One region of the Romboutsia sp. 1001285H_161024_C4 genome, then DNA from elsewhere that is predicted to be linked to it. Evidence: riboswitches for the same ligand, from Rfam matches in the RefSeq annotation. Region 1 holds a riboswitch; the other holds the start of a gene.

Region 1 (7,779 bases):
GATCCGAATTTATGTAGACCTAAAAAGTGTAATAAAGAATGTCTATACAAAAATAGGGTAGAAGAATTAAAAGAAGAAGATATAACTGTTATAAATCACTCTTTATTAGCAAAGTGGCCTTATAAAGAAGAGAAACCACTAGAAAATATTATAGTGGATGAGGGTCATAATTTAGCTGAAAAGGGATATGATTTTTTCTCAAGTATTATAGAATACAAAGCACTAAAATATTTTTTAAAAGAAATATATCCATATGAATATATAGGAAATAGTCCTTTTATATATGAAAAGTATAAAACATCTAGAAAGATAAAGTATTTTGATAAGTTTTATCATCATGTTCACTTTGGAAGAGATATAAAAGAAAAAATAAGTAGGAATATAAATTTAATTTTAGAGGAACTTAACTCTGTTCTAAGATTTGGCATGGAATCAGATTATAATTATTTAAGTAAATATAACTTAAGGTGGGAATTTAATCTACAACAAAGTGAAGTGCTAGGAAAGGTAAAAAAAGAAGATGAATATATAGAATTAACATATTTAAGTTATAGTAATAAGATTAGAGATAGTTTTGATAAAATACTAAGAAATTTAATAGCTATATTAGTTATAATTGATAGAAATATAGATGATGATAGTATAGATAAGGAATCTGATATATATAAATTTGGTAAAGCAAGAATAAAAGAACTAGAAGATATAAGGACTACATTTGAACTATTTATGGAATTTACTGAAGAAGACGATTTTGCAAGAATTATTGAAATAGATAAAAATTATACTAACTTTGAGGCTAAAGTTGTTCCTTTAAAACTAGCTAAATTGTTTGAAGAAAATATATTAAGTCAAGTGGAAAGTGGTATATTTATATCTGCTACTTTGAGTGTAGAAAACAATATGAATTATTTTAAAAATACTCTCGGTATAAATAGGGTTGAAAATATCGAAAAAGTGATAGAGCCTTTATATAATTATAAAAACAAAGTATTAACATTAGGGCTAAGCGATTTATCAAATTATAATAATAAAAACTTTACAACAGACATATCAAATACTATATACAAAATATGTGAGGTAACACATGGACACTTATTATCATTATTTAATAGTACAGATAGATTGGATAAAACATACGAAGATCTAACTCATATATTAAATGGAAAAAACATAGATATATACAAAAACAAAAAAGGAATTAGAAATTTAAAGAATATGAATCAAAATTGTGTGGTATTAGGGTCGAAAGGATGCTTTGAAGGTGTAGATGTTCCAGGGGATGGACTTGTGTGTGTAACATTAGATAAAATTCCTAATCTAAATCCGAAAGATCCTTTATACTCAACTATTATGAAAAAATATGGCTTGACCTATCAATCTATAAACTACCCTCAGATGGCTATTAAAGTAAAACAAGCTATGGGAAGGATCTTAAGAAGCAAATATGATTATGGATGTTTTATAATCTTTGACATAGGAACTAATGGGCATACTTTAAAAAAATTAGAGAGAGATCTTCATGGTTGTAAAATAAATATAGTTAGCAAAAATAATATACAATACTATACTAATAATCATCTAAATATATGTAGAAAGCAGGTTATGAGAGAGGTATTAGTAGATGTTAGGAACTTACTAACAATTACAGATATAGATGACATAAAAGATATAGAACAGTTTGTAGTTGAGCAAATGAATCAAAGATATATAAAGTGCAGAGTTACTTCAAATAATCATGATAAATTAAATATAAAGTATTTTAATCATAGATACACTATACCAAAAGAAAAAATCAAATTAAAATCTAAGGTATGAGATTATAAAAAGACTTTACCTATATTTTAATTATTGAATAAGATTAGATATTTAAGAAAAAATAAATCTTATAAAGTAGTTAAAAGAAAGGATGTAAATATGAGTTATATATTACTTATAATAGGTTTTTTAATTCTTATAAAAGGAGCAGATGTATTTGTAGTTGGCTCATCATCTATAGCAAAAACATTAAAGGTCCCAACACTTATAATTGGGCTTACTATAGTTGCTTTTGGTACTAGTGCACCAGAAGCTGCAGTAAGTATAACAGCAGCATTAAAAGGAAGTAATGATATGGCTATAGCCAATGTAGTAGGGTCTAATATATTTAACTTTTTATGTGTTTTGGGAGTCGTAGCAATAATAAATCCTATAAAGGTACAAAAGAGCACTATAATTAAAGAATTTCCATTTGCAGTACTTGCAACTATAGTACTATCTATATTATCTCACGATATAAAGTTTCAAGGGTATACTCAAAATGCTTTAACAAGAGCAGATGGGCTGATGCTACTAACTTTATTTGGTATATTTATGTATTATTTAGTAGAGATGGCCATAACATCTAAAGAGGAAATGGAAATAGATCAAGCTGATGAGAGCATACCTATGAGTAAAAGTATACTAATGAGTATCCTTGGTATAATTGGAATAATAGTAGGTGGTCAGTTTGTTGTAGATAGCGCAAGTAATATTGCTTTAGCTTGGGGGATGAGTGAAAATCTAGTAGGCTTAACTATAGTATCTATAGGAACATCTCTTCCGGAGTTCGTAACGAGTATAGTTGCGGCTAGAAAAGGTGAAAGTGATATAGCTATAGGTAATGTAGTTGGTTCGAATCTGTTTAATATATTATTTGTTTTAGGTATATCCTCATTTATAAGCAATATACAAGTTCATAGTATAGTGTTTGTTGATATGATGATTATGATAATAATAACAATATTAACATATATATTTGCAGGAACTAAGCAACGTATAAATAAAAAAGAAGGTATATTATTAGTTATAATGTATATATTATATATGACATTTATAATAATAAGAAAATAAAAAAGAGTCTTTAAAGACTCTTTTTTATTTTAAGCTATTCCGTTTTCAAATTCTTCTATTAAATCTTCATCAGAAAGTTTTTCTATTGTTAATCCTGTTAATCCATAGAATAATGATATTAAAGGACAAATTAAGTTAAAGAATGCATATGGTAAAAATACGAAAGATCCAATTCCAAGTGTTGCTGACATATATGCTCCACAAGTATTCCAAGGAATAAGTGGAGACGTTATAGTGGCACTATCTTCTAAAGCACGAGAAAGATTCTTAGGAGATAAACCTTGTCTTATAAATGCATCCTTATACATACTTCCTGGTATAACTATGGCTAAATATTGGTCTGCAACTGCTAAGTTAGTACCGATACAAGTAAATATTGTAGCAGCTATAAGTCCAAAAGTACCTTTTGCAAATTTTAGTATAGACTGTGCTATAACTTGTAACATACCAGTTTTTTCTAATACCCCACCTACAGTTAAAGCACAAAGTATTAATGATACTGTCCCTAACATACTGTCAAGTCCACCTCTAGTAAGAAGATCATCAACAAACTTCATTCCAGTAGATGAAACATAACCAGACTTAGCAACTACAAGTATATCAGCTATAGATGCACCTTGAAATACTACTGCACAAACGCCACCTAATATAACACCACCTATAAGTGCTGGTATTGTAGGGACTTTAAATATAACCATTGCTATAACAGCACAAGGAACTAAAAGTAAAAATGGAGATAATGTATTGTAATTACTTAATAAAGCATTTTGAATTTGATTTATTTGAGATATATCCATTTCAGAACCTGCATATTTCATTCCTATTATACCGTATAATACAAGTGATATTAAAAGAGCAGGACCAGCTGTATATACCATATGTTTTATATGATCAAATAAAGTAGAACCAGCCATAGCAGGAGCTAAGTTTGTTGTATCAGATAAAGGAGACATCTTATCCCCGAAATAAGCACCAGATATTATAGCACCTGCAACTATTTTACCAGGTATACCTAAGGCACTACCAATACCTAAAAGAGCTATACCTACAGTACCAGCTGTTGTCCAAGATGAACCAGTAGAAATAGATACTATAGCGCAGATTAAAGTAGTTGCCACTAAGAATATTCCAGGTGATAATATTTTAAGACCCCAATATATCATAGCAGGAACTATACCACCAGCTATCCAAGTACCTATTATCATACCAACTACTAAAAGTATAAGTATTGATTGCATTGTCGTATTTATAGTAGATAGTATACCTTCTTCTAATTCCTTCCAAGTAAAACCTAATCTAAAAACTGCAACACCACTTGCAAATGTAGCTCCTATTATAAGTGGTATATGAGCAGATATTTCATACTTTCTTAAAAACACTAAACATGTCACTAAAACTGCAACTAAAACAGAAACACACAGTAATGCATCAAATAAAGTTGCTTGTTTTTTAACCTTTTTTGTCATAAAAGTCCTCCTAAAATTTATACCGAATATAACGTTAAGGAGAAAAGAGATAATAAAAAAAGTCTAGGTGTAAAGATATTATCCTAGACTTAAGCATTCAACCGTACAATTAAAAATACGCTTAATCTAAAGATAGCACTCCACATATAAATGTGACAGTGTTATACATATTTTGCATAACCCCAATATATAAGTTTAAAGCTTCCCTTATATATTTCGGCATAGTTACCTTTTATTTTGCTTCTTCGTGCTTACCTCCACAAAACTACTATTTAACAATGCGACCTCTACCAATAGTTATATTCGATTTATTTGATAATAAAGATTATACCATAAATTAAAAAAAAATAAAGCATGAAATATTTAGGAATAAAAAATTTAAGAAAATTTTCACAATAATATGTAAAATAATAAGTCTTTAAAAACTACTTATTTTACTATAGAATAATTATTAAATGTATGATTTAGAAAAATATAAATTTTATATAAATAGTTATACGAAAGGAAGTGAAAAATTTGGCTAAGGTTAAGTTTTATGCAGTAAGAAAAGGAAGAAACAATGGTATATATAATACATGGAATGAATGTAAGGAACAAATAAATGGTTTTTCAGGCGCTGAGTATAAAAGTTTTACTACGATAGAGGAAGCAAAATCATATATATATGGTGAAAGTGGTGTAAAAATACAAGAGGGAAAAGAACTTGTAAAAGCTTATGTTGATGGTAGTTATGAACATTCAATAAGAGAATATGGTTCAGGGGTAGTTATAATAAAAAATGAAGAAGTTATAAAAACTTATAGCAAAAAAGGAAATGATAAAGATTTAGTTGGAATGAGAAATGTCGCAGGTGAAATAGAAGCTGCAAAGATTGCGATGAATTATTGTATAGATAATAACATAAATAATTTGATTTTACATTTTGATTATGAAGGAATAGAGAAATGGTGCTTAGGATTATGGAAAACTAATAAAGAAGGAACTACTAAATATAAGAAATTTTATGATAATATAAAAGATAAGTTAAATGTTGAGTTTGTAAAAGTAAAAGCACATAGTGGTAATAAATATAACGATGAAGCTGATAAATTAGCAAAGAAAGCTATAGGAATATAAAAGTCTTGCAAAGTATTTTGCAAGACTTTATTTTTAACTTAATCCAAAATCCTCTAATTCAGCTAAAACAAAAGAAGGTCTATTTATACCATCATACATAGCTTTTGCCAAAATATTTGCCTGGTCATATGTCGATGTCCAAGAAAAAATACCACCAAGACAATTATCTAATACATATAGAGCTTTTATATAAATAGAAAGGGTATCCTCATAAGACATTGAGAACTCTCCATCTTTTACTAGATAAGGTACTTTAGCATCTCTATCAAACATTACTGTATGACCATTTTTATTTATATAATCCCTTCTAAGTTGATCATATGATCTTGTAATTGCAGCTCCAAGTCTACCATAAAAAGGAACCCCAAGTAGTATTTTTTCACGAGGCATACCGGCATTTATTAAATTTTGTACCATAGAATCTACACTATATCCTCTTAAAGATAAATTAGAAGGATATAAATTAGCATGATGTTTCTTAGCATTCTCACCTGTTTCTCCAGCTGTAAAATCATAACTCATTAGATTAAAATAGTTTATTAAAGGAGCTATTTTAGATATTTCAGCACTTCTATTTATATAACCAATATCTCCAGTACCAGCAACACTTAACCACTTATTATCTCCTATAACATCTCTTAGAGCGGTTAGTAAAAGTGTAAAATTTTCTTTATCTTCAGGTCTAGATTTTATACCCGCACCACTACTTCCAGGATATTCCCAGTCAATATCAATACCATCTAAATTATATTGCTTTATAAGCTTATTTGCTTCTCTAGCAAATGCATATCTAGATGCAGGAGTTAAAGCAGCATCAGAAAAACCTTCAACTCCCCATCCACCAATGGCAGCAATAACTTTTAAAGTAGGCTTAATATTTTTAAGACTTATAAGTTGATTTAAATAATTAGGGGTAGGAACTCGTAATGTTCCATTTTCATTAATTTCTACGAATGCATAGATTACAGCATCAAGTAGATTAGGATCTACGTTTCCAGGATTACCAAATACATACTCCATGACTATTGGACTAACATCAGGACAACTTATAGCAGGCTGTTTATCTGGGTCTGTTATTTCAGGTCTTTGGCACTTTTTAGTATTTTTAGATTTTATAAATACATCTTTATTATGTTTTACATTAATAGTTGGTCTATCCTTATCAGGCATAAAGCAAAGATACCAGTCCATATACGCATATTCTTTCTCACAGTTTTTAATTTTATTTTTTAACTCTTTATAAGTTTTAGGAGATGGTGTTATGACTGGCATACCAGGAAACCAGTTAGCAGGAGTTACTACTTTATCTTTATCACTAGTTTGAAGTGCTTCTATAATTCTTAAAATCTCAGGAATATTTCTACCAGTTGTGAGAGGATAGTAAAGTATAGTTCTGAGTATTTGTTTATCATCTATTATAAAAACAGATCGTACTGTAGAAGTATTACTCATTTGTTCTGAAATCATACCGTATAGCTTAGCTACATATTTATCATTATCATCTATAACTGGAAAAGGAATATCAATACCTGTCATAGTAAATATATTATACATCCAAGCTAGATGAGACGCATTACTGTCAACACTTAGGCCTATTAATTCTGTGTTTCTTTTTTTAAATTCATTATGGTATTTAGCAAAGCATAGAAATTCTGTAGTGCATACTGGAGTAAAATCTCCAGGATGAGAAAATAAAACTACCCATTTACCATTATAATCAGATAATTTTATAGGCCCAAATGTTGTGTTAGCCTTAAAATCAGGAGCTTTCGATCCTAAACTTGGAAGGCATGGCATATATATCACCCCTTAATTAATAAAATTATAACCTAATTATATTTTATTAATTAAGGGGTGATATTGTTACGAAGAAAATATAATTGTAAATACTTTTAGAAAAATAACTAATAAGAATTGCTATTTATGTGCATATTTGATATATTTAAAGATAGATAAATGTAAAGATTTGTTATTATACGGGGTGAGAATGTTGAAATCTATCCTAAGAAAGATAGAAAGTATATTTAAGGTTTTAGTTCTATCATCTATTATATCTTTTGTTATAACATTTGGACTTATACTGTTAAATGCTATTATGGGAGTGTTTATAGGGTTAGAATATTACTTTATGTTATTTACAGGATTAACTTTATGTTTAACAGTTATGTTAGTAGTTGTAGACTACAATAGAATATTTAAAAATAAAAAACATATACAAAAGACTAAAGTTAGCAAGAGTAAAAATATTAAAAGAGGAAATACAAAAGAAGTTGTTAAAGCAAAAAGAAAAATATCTTAATATTAAAATGATTTAAAAAGGCACAATAAA
Region 2 (7,779 bases), on a different contig from region 1:
TCTATTTGATATACTGTCGGCGAAGGTGACTTTTCATAACAATTTTCTTCTATTTCGTTAGCTATTTTTTTAGCTATTTCTTCTTCATATATACCGCTACCATATTTCATAGCATTTAGTATTGCATTTTCGATTTTTATTTTATCAAACTCTGCAACCTTTCCATTTCTTTTTATTATATTTAATTTTCTGGTCATAAAACTCTCCTTTTGCCTAATATTTCTTGATGTGTTTGTCAAGTCTTACTAGATAAAAAAACAATAACTTTTTTAATAAAAAGTATTGACTTTTTTGTTTTTCAGCACTTTACTTAACTTTGCATAAGCACTATATGTAGTAACACAACCTCTATTTTATACCATATATAGTGTATATTCAAGCTATTTATATTCACTTTTCTTATACCCCTTGATACCACCTAATTCTAGCTTAAATTTTATATTTTTCAGTAAATTTCCTTATTTTTTTATATTTTTTTGAAAATTTTATAATATCTCGATGTAAATAATCTAATAAATATAAAAGTAGCTATAGATCATATTTACCCAAATTTTTATACAAATAAAATTTATTTTATACTAAAAAGACACTTATATCATTAAATAATATAAGTGTCTTTATATTCTATATCCTAAAAATAAACAAGAATCATGATTAGAGATACTATCCCATACATTAAATAAATTGTCATACAAATATTTATAAGAATAGACTTTATATAATTTAGAATAAGCTAAAACTATCCCCCATTGATAAGTTCTATATACATTATTTCTATGTATATATGGTTTAATCTTCTCTTTATTATAATATATGTATTCTTTCTTTAATGACGTTTTAATTTCTTTTAATATTTTCATAGCCTCCTTTTGCTTTCCCTGTGATATGAGTTTCATACCTTCACTAGACCTTGAAATATAATAATCTATATTCTCAATCATCTCTTCTTCTGAAACTAACCTTTTGTCAAATTCTAAAACAATACTTTGGTTAAACATATGAACTCACCTCTTTATTAATATACTTTTACAAATTTAAACAAATTCCTTTAATTAATCCACTTTTTTTATATCTTTGTATTTATTATTTAAATATATTAAAAAACACTAACTTTAATAAGTTAGTGTTTTAGTAAATAATCTAAATAGATACTTATATAAACATATAATACTTAAATTATATACCTTTATAAATACCTATTTAATTTATTTATTTACTTTTCTTTCTTCCCTTTTTTCTTCAAACTTTTCTTTTTCTAATTTTTTCATAGATTTTTGATGAGCTTTAGCTTCTTTTTGTGCTTCTTTGTAATTTCTTTCGCTGTTAATTTCGAATTCCTTTTTATCACATTTCTCAGATTTTCTTTCTATCTTTTTAGCTTCTCTTTCTTCTAATATTATTTCTTTTTCCAACTTCATTTTAATATCTCCTAACTACATTCTTTAAATTCTTCAATTTCTTTTTTACTTGAATTAAGCTTTCTATCCATATATATTAATTTTATTCCCATATTTTTACATATAAAACATATAAGTTAGATTTTAAACAAAAAAATACTAACTTTACTTGTTAGTATTTTTTATAAAGAATTTAGTTATTTGTTTAATATATCAATTATTTGACTAAATGAATTTTCATTTCCATTTCCACCAACTTGAGTTACTTCATTTGTTTCTTTAGATGATAAAATTTCTTTTTGCTTCCAATTTAAATTACTTCCAACTATTACAATTGGAGAGTTTTTCTTAGCTGCTAATACTCCTGCTGATAGGGCGTCAATTAAATCATCTTGTTTATTTATGCCATCTTTTGCTATAAGTATGTCTTCTAGATTTTTTTCTTTATAAAAGTTCTCTAAAATTAAAGCATTGGTTTCATTTCTATCATCTCCACCTATTCTTTTATAGTTAGGTAATTTAGTTGTTATATCATTAGATATAGTACTTTGTCCACCTATAACATAAGATGTTTGTATATTGTTTTGTTTAATAAACTTATTAATTTTATCAAAATTTTCATTTTGTGATGTTAGTATTATCGGCATATTCTTATTGGCTGCGACAGGTGCTATACTAACTGCATCTGCTAATCCTTTAACTCCATTTACAACAGCTATATTTGATATGTTACCTAATCTTTTAGCTATTTCTAATGATGTGTCATATCTATCTATTCCACTTATTCTATTTACCTTAAATCCATCATATTCAAGCTCATTTACTATATTATTCGATACTGAACTTGTACCTCCAATAATATATATATTTTTAGCTTTTAGTCTCTTTATCTCTTGTTCAATATTATAATATAAGCTGTCATTTGGTGTTAGAAGTATTGGAGCATTTATAGATTTTGCAAATGGTGTGGCTGAAAGAGCATCTGCTATAGAACTTGAATTTACTAATACTACATTATCAGAAGTATCCCAACCTTTTTGACTTATCATTATAGATGTTTCATATCTAGTTTCTCCTACCATTTTACTTATAACTACTTTAGGATTATTTGAGCTTACCTTCATTATCCCAACAGCTTTTAGAGCATTTTCTACTGTTTCTTTTTCACTTGCTGTTTTAGCTTTTAATAATAATACTTCTCCTAGATGATTAAAATCTGATTGAGAATATAAGCCTTCTGTAAGTGCATCATAGAAAAGTTTACCCATTTTTTCTTCTCCGATACCTTTAACATTAATACCATATTGTGTTCCACCTTCAGATATTAGGTAAGCTAATTTATTTATTATACCACTATTTTCATGTACGTAATCATTGTCACAGCTATCATTATGTACATGAGACCTTCTACAGATTTCCATATTATCTACATTATCTATATCTGGGTTTTTCATGCTTCTTAAGTATCCATATTTTGAAAAATCTTCTCCTATAGTCCAATTTTTGCTTGATTTATAAGTATGTTCTACTAAAGTACCAAAAATATCTCCATATGCTTCGTTTATAGCGCCTGATTGAGATACATAATCTAAATTAGCAGTATGTCTTACTACTGAATGAGTATATTCATGTCCAATTACATCTAATGATCCTGCAGAATCATAAGTTGTTGAGTTTTCATTTCCAAAAACTAGTATATCAACTCCATTTACTAGACTGGAAAATGCATTTCCTGGCTCATTTACATTTACAAGTAATTCTGGCTTACTTCCCTTTCCATCTAGCCCATCTCTATTGTATTTATTTAAATAAAAATCGTAAGTTTTTCCTACATGGTAGTTTGCATCTACAAACTTTCCATCGCTCTTTTCTAGTTTTGTGCTAAAATATTTTATATCATTATCCATGCCATAAGGAATTTTATTTTGATAATAATATTGATAAAAATATTGACCTTTTATATCTAAAGTTTTTATAGGTTTTGATCCTCTACTTAAATCTATAAAATAATACCCGTCTTTAAAGCCTGCTTCACCTTGTCTATGTATTACTTGTATTTCTCTTTCATCTCCAAATACACCTTTTGCTTTAATTTTTTCTGATTTGATTATATTGTTTGTGTTTTCGTATTGATTTATTATATCTCCACTGTTAGCATCTATAAATACAATTTTGTTATAAATTGTTTTTCCTATTATATTTACATCTACTTTGTATGCAAGTTTATATTCTTCTTTACTTTTATATAAATATAACTCTACTTTTTCATTTTTATTTAATTCATTTTTTAGTTCAAGTTTTTCCTTTGCTATCTTAAGTGCATCATCTTTAGTTAAAGTCGGATTATAGTTAAATCCTTTTAATGTCTTTGATGTTGGCTCTATATATCCTGAAATTGATTTTATATTTCCGTCATAATCTACGCATCCTACTAAATCTGAACCATAGATAGGTATATTATTTATATACTGTTGAAGTCTTACTATAACCTGAGAATCATTTTTATCATCTTCTTTTGATTTGACTTTGAAAGTAGAAGTTTTTTCTACATTGCTTAAATAATTAATTAGGATTTGTTGAGGTGATATACCTTCTTTTTTCTCTTCCTTTATATTACCACTTACTACAAATGGTTCCGATTTTTCTATAGCTTTTTTTAATTCTTGTTTTTGCATATCCTCACTTGCAAAACTCAAACTAGTTAGATTTATAGTTATTAAACATAGTGTTGTTATGCTTGCTATGCTCTTTTTTAATAATGTCACTTGCTTTCCCCCTCAATTTTCTTTATTTAATGCTTTTGCTCCTTGTTATATTTTTACTAACTATGTTAACTCTATTTTAACACTTGCAATTATTGTTAGTAAACTTATTATTTATTGTTTTTGTACAAAATCTAATCTTTTCTATTGACTTATTTTTTGTTTTGGTTATAATTTAAAACAACAAGTAGATAACTGAGATAGAGGCGCGAAATTTAAGAGTAGTATTATGGAGGTAAGCTCAATGAAATAATACAAAAGGAAATTTCGCCGAAGTAAATAGTTAATGGCTTTGATACTATTTACTGGGCTTATGTAAAATATGCATAAGACTGTCACATTTTTGTGGAGAGCTATTTTCAATGAAAACGTACGGTACGTTGTATTTTTTGTATATAATTTACGTATTTTTGTCATGGGTATAGTCTCATGGCTTTTTTTGTATACAAAAACCTTATGTAAACCTAAAATTACTGATAACTTATATAAGGTATATCAATAACTCAATAATATAAAAATATATCTGAGTAACCGTCGAAGTCGTTAGCGACATAAACTAAGCGCATTTTTATTGTTAGATAAATTTTATTATCTTAGTTACTTACTTATGGAAAATTTACACCATAAGGAGGATAATCAAATGAGTGAACAAAATCAAGAATTAAAAAGAGGATTAAAAGCAAGACATCTAAACATGATAGCACTAGGTGGTTCTATTGGAACAGGTATATTTCTTGCAATGGGAGATACTATCTATCAAGCAGGACCTGGTGGTGCATTAGTTGCATATGTTTTAGTAGGCATTATGGTTTATTTTTTAATAACAAGTTTAGGTGAAATGGCTACTTTTATGCCAATCTCTGGATCTTTCAGTTCCTATGCTACTAAATTTATTGACCCAGCACTTGGGTTTGCACTTGGATGGAATTACTGGTACAACTGGGCTATAACAATAGCTGCCGAAATGGTTGCAGGTTCTTTAGTTATGAAATTTTGGTTCCCAAACATACCAGGAGTTTACTGGAGTTTATTATTTTTAATAATAATTGTCGGATTAAACTTCCTATCATCAAAAGCCTACGGTGAGTCTGAATATTGGTTTGCTGGTGTTAAAGTTGTTACTGTAATTATATTTTTAATAATAGGTGTATTAATGATAGTTGGTATAATTGGTTCTGATGAAATAGGATTTCATAATTATTTTATAAAAGATGGACCTTTCCATGGTGGAATAAAATCAATCTTTGCCATTTTTCTAGTTGCAGGATTTTCATTTCAGGGAACCGAACTTATAGGAGTTGCTGCTGGAGAAAGTGAAAATCCAGAAAAAACTATTCCTAGGGCTATAAAATCCATATTTTGGAGAATATTAATATTTTATTTAGGAACGATAATAGTTTTAGGTGCTATAATACCTTTTACACAGGCTGGTGTTTCTGAAAGTCCATTTACTATGGTATTTGAGAAAGCAGGTATAGCTGGAGCTGCTTCTCTTATGAATGCAGTAATATTAACATCTGTATTATCTGCTGGAAATTCTGGTATGTATGCATCAAGCAGAATGCTTCACTCTATGGCTAAGGATGGACTTGCTCCAAAGCTATTTGCTAAGACTAATAAAAGAGGTGTTCCTGTAAATGCTTTAATATTAACTACTATAGTTGCATCTTTTTGTTTCTTAACAGGTGTATTTGCCGAAAGTACTGTTTATGTTTGGTTAGTTGCTGCATCTGGCCTTGCTGGATTTATAGCATGGGTTGGAATAGCAATATGCCATTATAGATTTAGAAAAGCATATACTCATCAAGGTAATAATTTAAAAGATTTAAAATTTACTGCTAAATGGTATCCTTTTGGACCTATACTAGCATTAATAATGTGTATAGTTATAATAATAGGTCAAGGTTATTCTTGTATTAAACCAGATGGCATTGACTGGAGTGGTTTAATAGCTTCTTATATAGGTATACCTCTATTTTTAAGTTTATATATAGGTTATAAAATTAAGCACAAGACTAAACTTATCCCTCTTCACAAGGTTGATTTAACTTATGGAGAAGATAAAAATTTAGATAATATAGAAAAAAAGATCCTTGAATTAAATTAATAAACATAAAAAATGTAACTCCTTTAACTTAGGAGTTACATTTTTTATGATGAAGTTATATAATTTCTATCAACATATTCTAATATATAATCTCTAAATAACTTTGCTATTGGAGGTATATATGAATTTTTTAAATAACTCATATATATTATTCTTTCCTTAATAGTTTCTTTAATATTTATTTTAGATAGTGTATTTGTATTGATAGTTGGTGAATCAGGAACTACTGAAATCCCTGCTCCAGCAGATACTAATCCTTCTATTACACTTCCTATATTAGCTCCTTTTGGCTGAATTGATATTTTAGGGGTATACCCTAAAGCATCAGTACAAGAAAGAATCCTATCTTTACTACCTTCACAAAATGCTATAAAAGATTCATTTTCTAATTCCTTTAAAGATACCTCTCCTCTACCGGCTAATTTATGATTCTTTGGTACTATTAATATATACTCTTGCTTTTTTATTGGTATAGATTCTATATTAATATCCCAAATAGGTTCTGTATGATTATCATAGAAACCAATATCAATTTTTCCTTTTTTTAAATCTTCTATTATTTCAGTTACAGACTGTTGGTTAAATTGAAACTTTACATTAGGGTTATCATTTAAGAAATCGCTTATTATAAAATTCATAAAATAAGCTCCTACTCTAGATGTAGAGGAAATAGAAACTGTCCCTGTAGTATCACTAACCATTTCATCTAATTCCTTTATCCCTTTTTCAATCTCTACCAATGCTCTCTCTGCATGAACTAAAAATAATTTCCCAAACCTAGTTAGTTTGACATTTCTGCCACTCTTTTCAAATAAAGGGACTTTTAGTTCTCCTTCCAACTTTGCTATTGATTTACTTAATGCTGGTTGAGTAACTAATAATAACTTTGAAGCTTTAGTAAAATTTTCGGTTTCAGCGACTGTTTTGAAATACTCTAGTTGTTGTAGGTTCATTTTCTACTCCTTTTTATAATTTATCAAATCTATAACTAAAAGTTATATGTTTATGAATATTTTAAATTAGACATAGTGGTTATAACAGTGCTATAATCACTATTATCCTTAATAAATATATTTGTATTTTCTTATGAATTTTACTTATTAGTATACCAAAATAATTAAGACATATAAATTAAAATTGAAAGATATTATATAAATTAAAGGGAGTGTTTTTTATGATGAAAGTAGATAAGGATCTTTGTATAGGATGTTCTCTATGTGTTAAAGATTGCATGGTTAAAGATATTGAACTTATAGATAAAAAGGCTCATATTAAAAATGTAGCCTGTTTTAAATGTGGTCACTGTATTGCAATATGCCCTAAAAATGCAGTATCAACTGATGATTATAACATGAATGAAGTTAAAGATTATAATAAAGAGGATTTCTCTATTGATGCAGATAATTTACTAAACTTTATCAAGTTTAGAAGAAGTGTAAGACACTTTAAAAATCAGGATGTAGAAATAGAAAAACTTTCTAAAATCATAGAAGCAGGGAGATTTACTCAAACA

What was found. Region 1 has a riboswitch for lysine ahead of nhaC (Na+/H+ antiporter NhaC). Riboswitches for the same ligand answer to the same signal wherever they lie in the genome.
Region 2: it holds a riboswitch for lysine, as region 1 does, so the genes downstream of both, I1959_RS08445 (amino acid permease) here and nhaC (Na+/H+ antiporter NhaC) in region 1, are expected to answer to the same signal.

What each region holds. Positions count from the first base shown of each region.
Region 1 is NZ_JADNAJ010000002.1:497,117-504,895, forward strand. Features, by position in the region: gene I1959_RS05950 (ATP-dependent DNA helicase) at 1-1,815, shown strand, start outside; gene I1959_RS05955 (calcium/sodium antiporter) at 1,915-2,868, shown strand; gene nhaC (Na+/H+ antiporter NhaC) at 2,898-4,334, opposite strand; lysine riboswitch at 4,460-4,632, opposite strand; gene I1959_RS05965 (ribonuclease H family protein) at 4,842-5,450, shown strand; gene I1959_RS05970 (peroxiredoxin) at 5,484-7,247, opposite strand; gene I1959_RS05975 (hypothetical protein) at 7,438-7,749, shown strand.
Region 2 is NZ_JADNAJ010000004.1:47,411-55,189, forward strand. Features, by position in the region: gene nrdD (anaerobic ribonucleoside-triphosphate reductase) at 1-197, opposite strand, end outside; gene I1959_RS08430 (hypothetical protein) at 618-998, opposite strand; gene I1959_RS08435 (hypothetical protein) at 1,206-1,418, opposite strand; gene I1959_RS08440 (cell wall-binding repeat-containing protein) at 1,595-4,162, opposite strand; lysine riboswitch at 4,353-4,523, shown strand; gene I1959_RS08445 (amino acid permease) at 4,800-6,266, shown strand; gene I1959_RS08450 (LysR family transcriptional regulator) at 6,311-7,219, opposite strand; gene I1959_RS08455 (nitroreductase family protein) at 7,441-7,779, shown strand, end outside.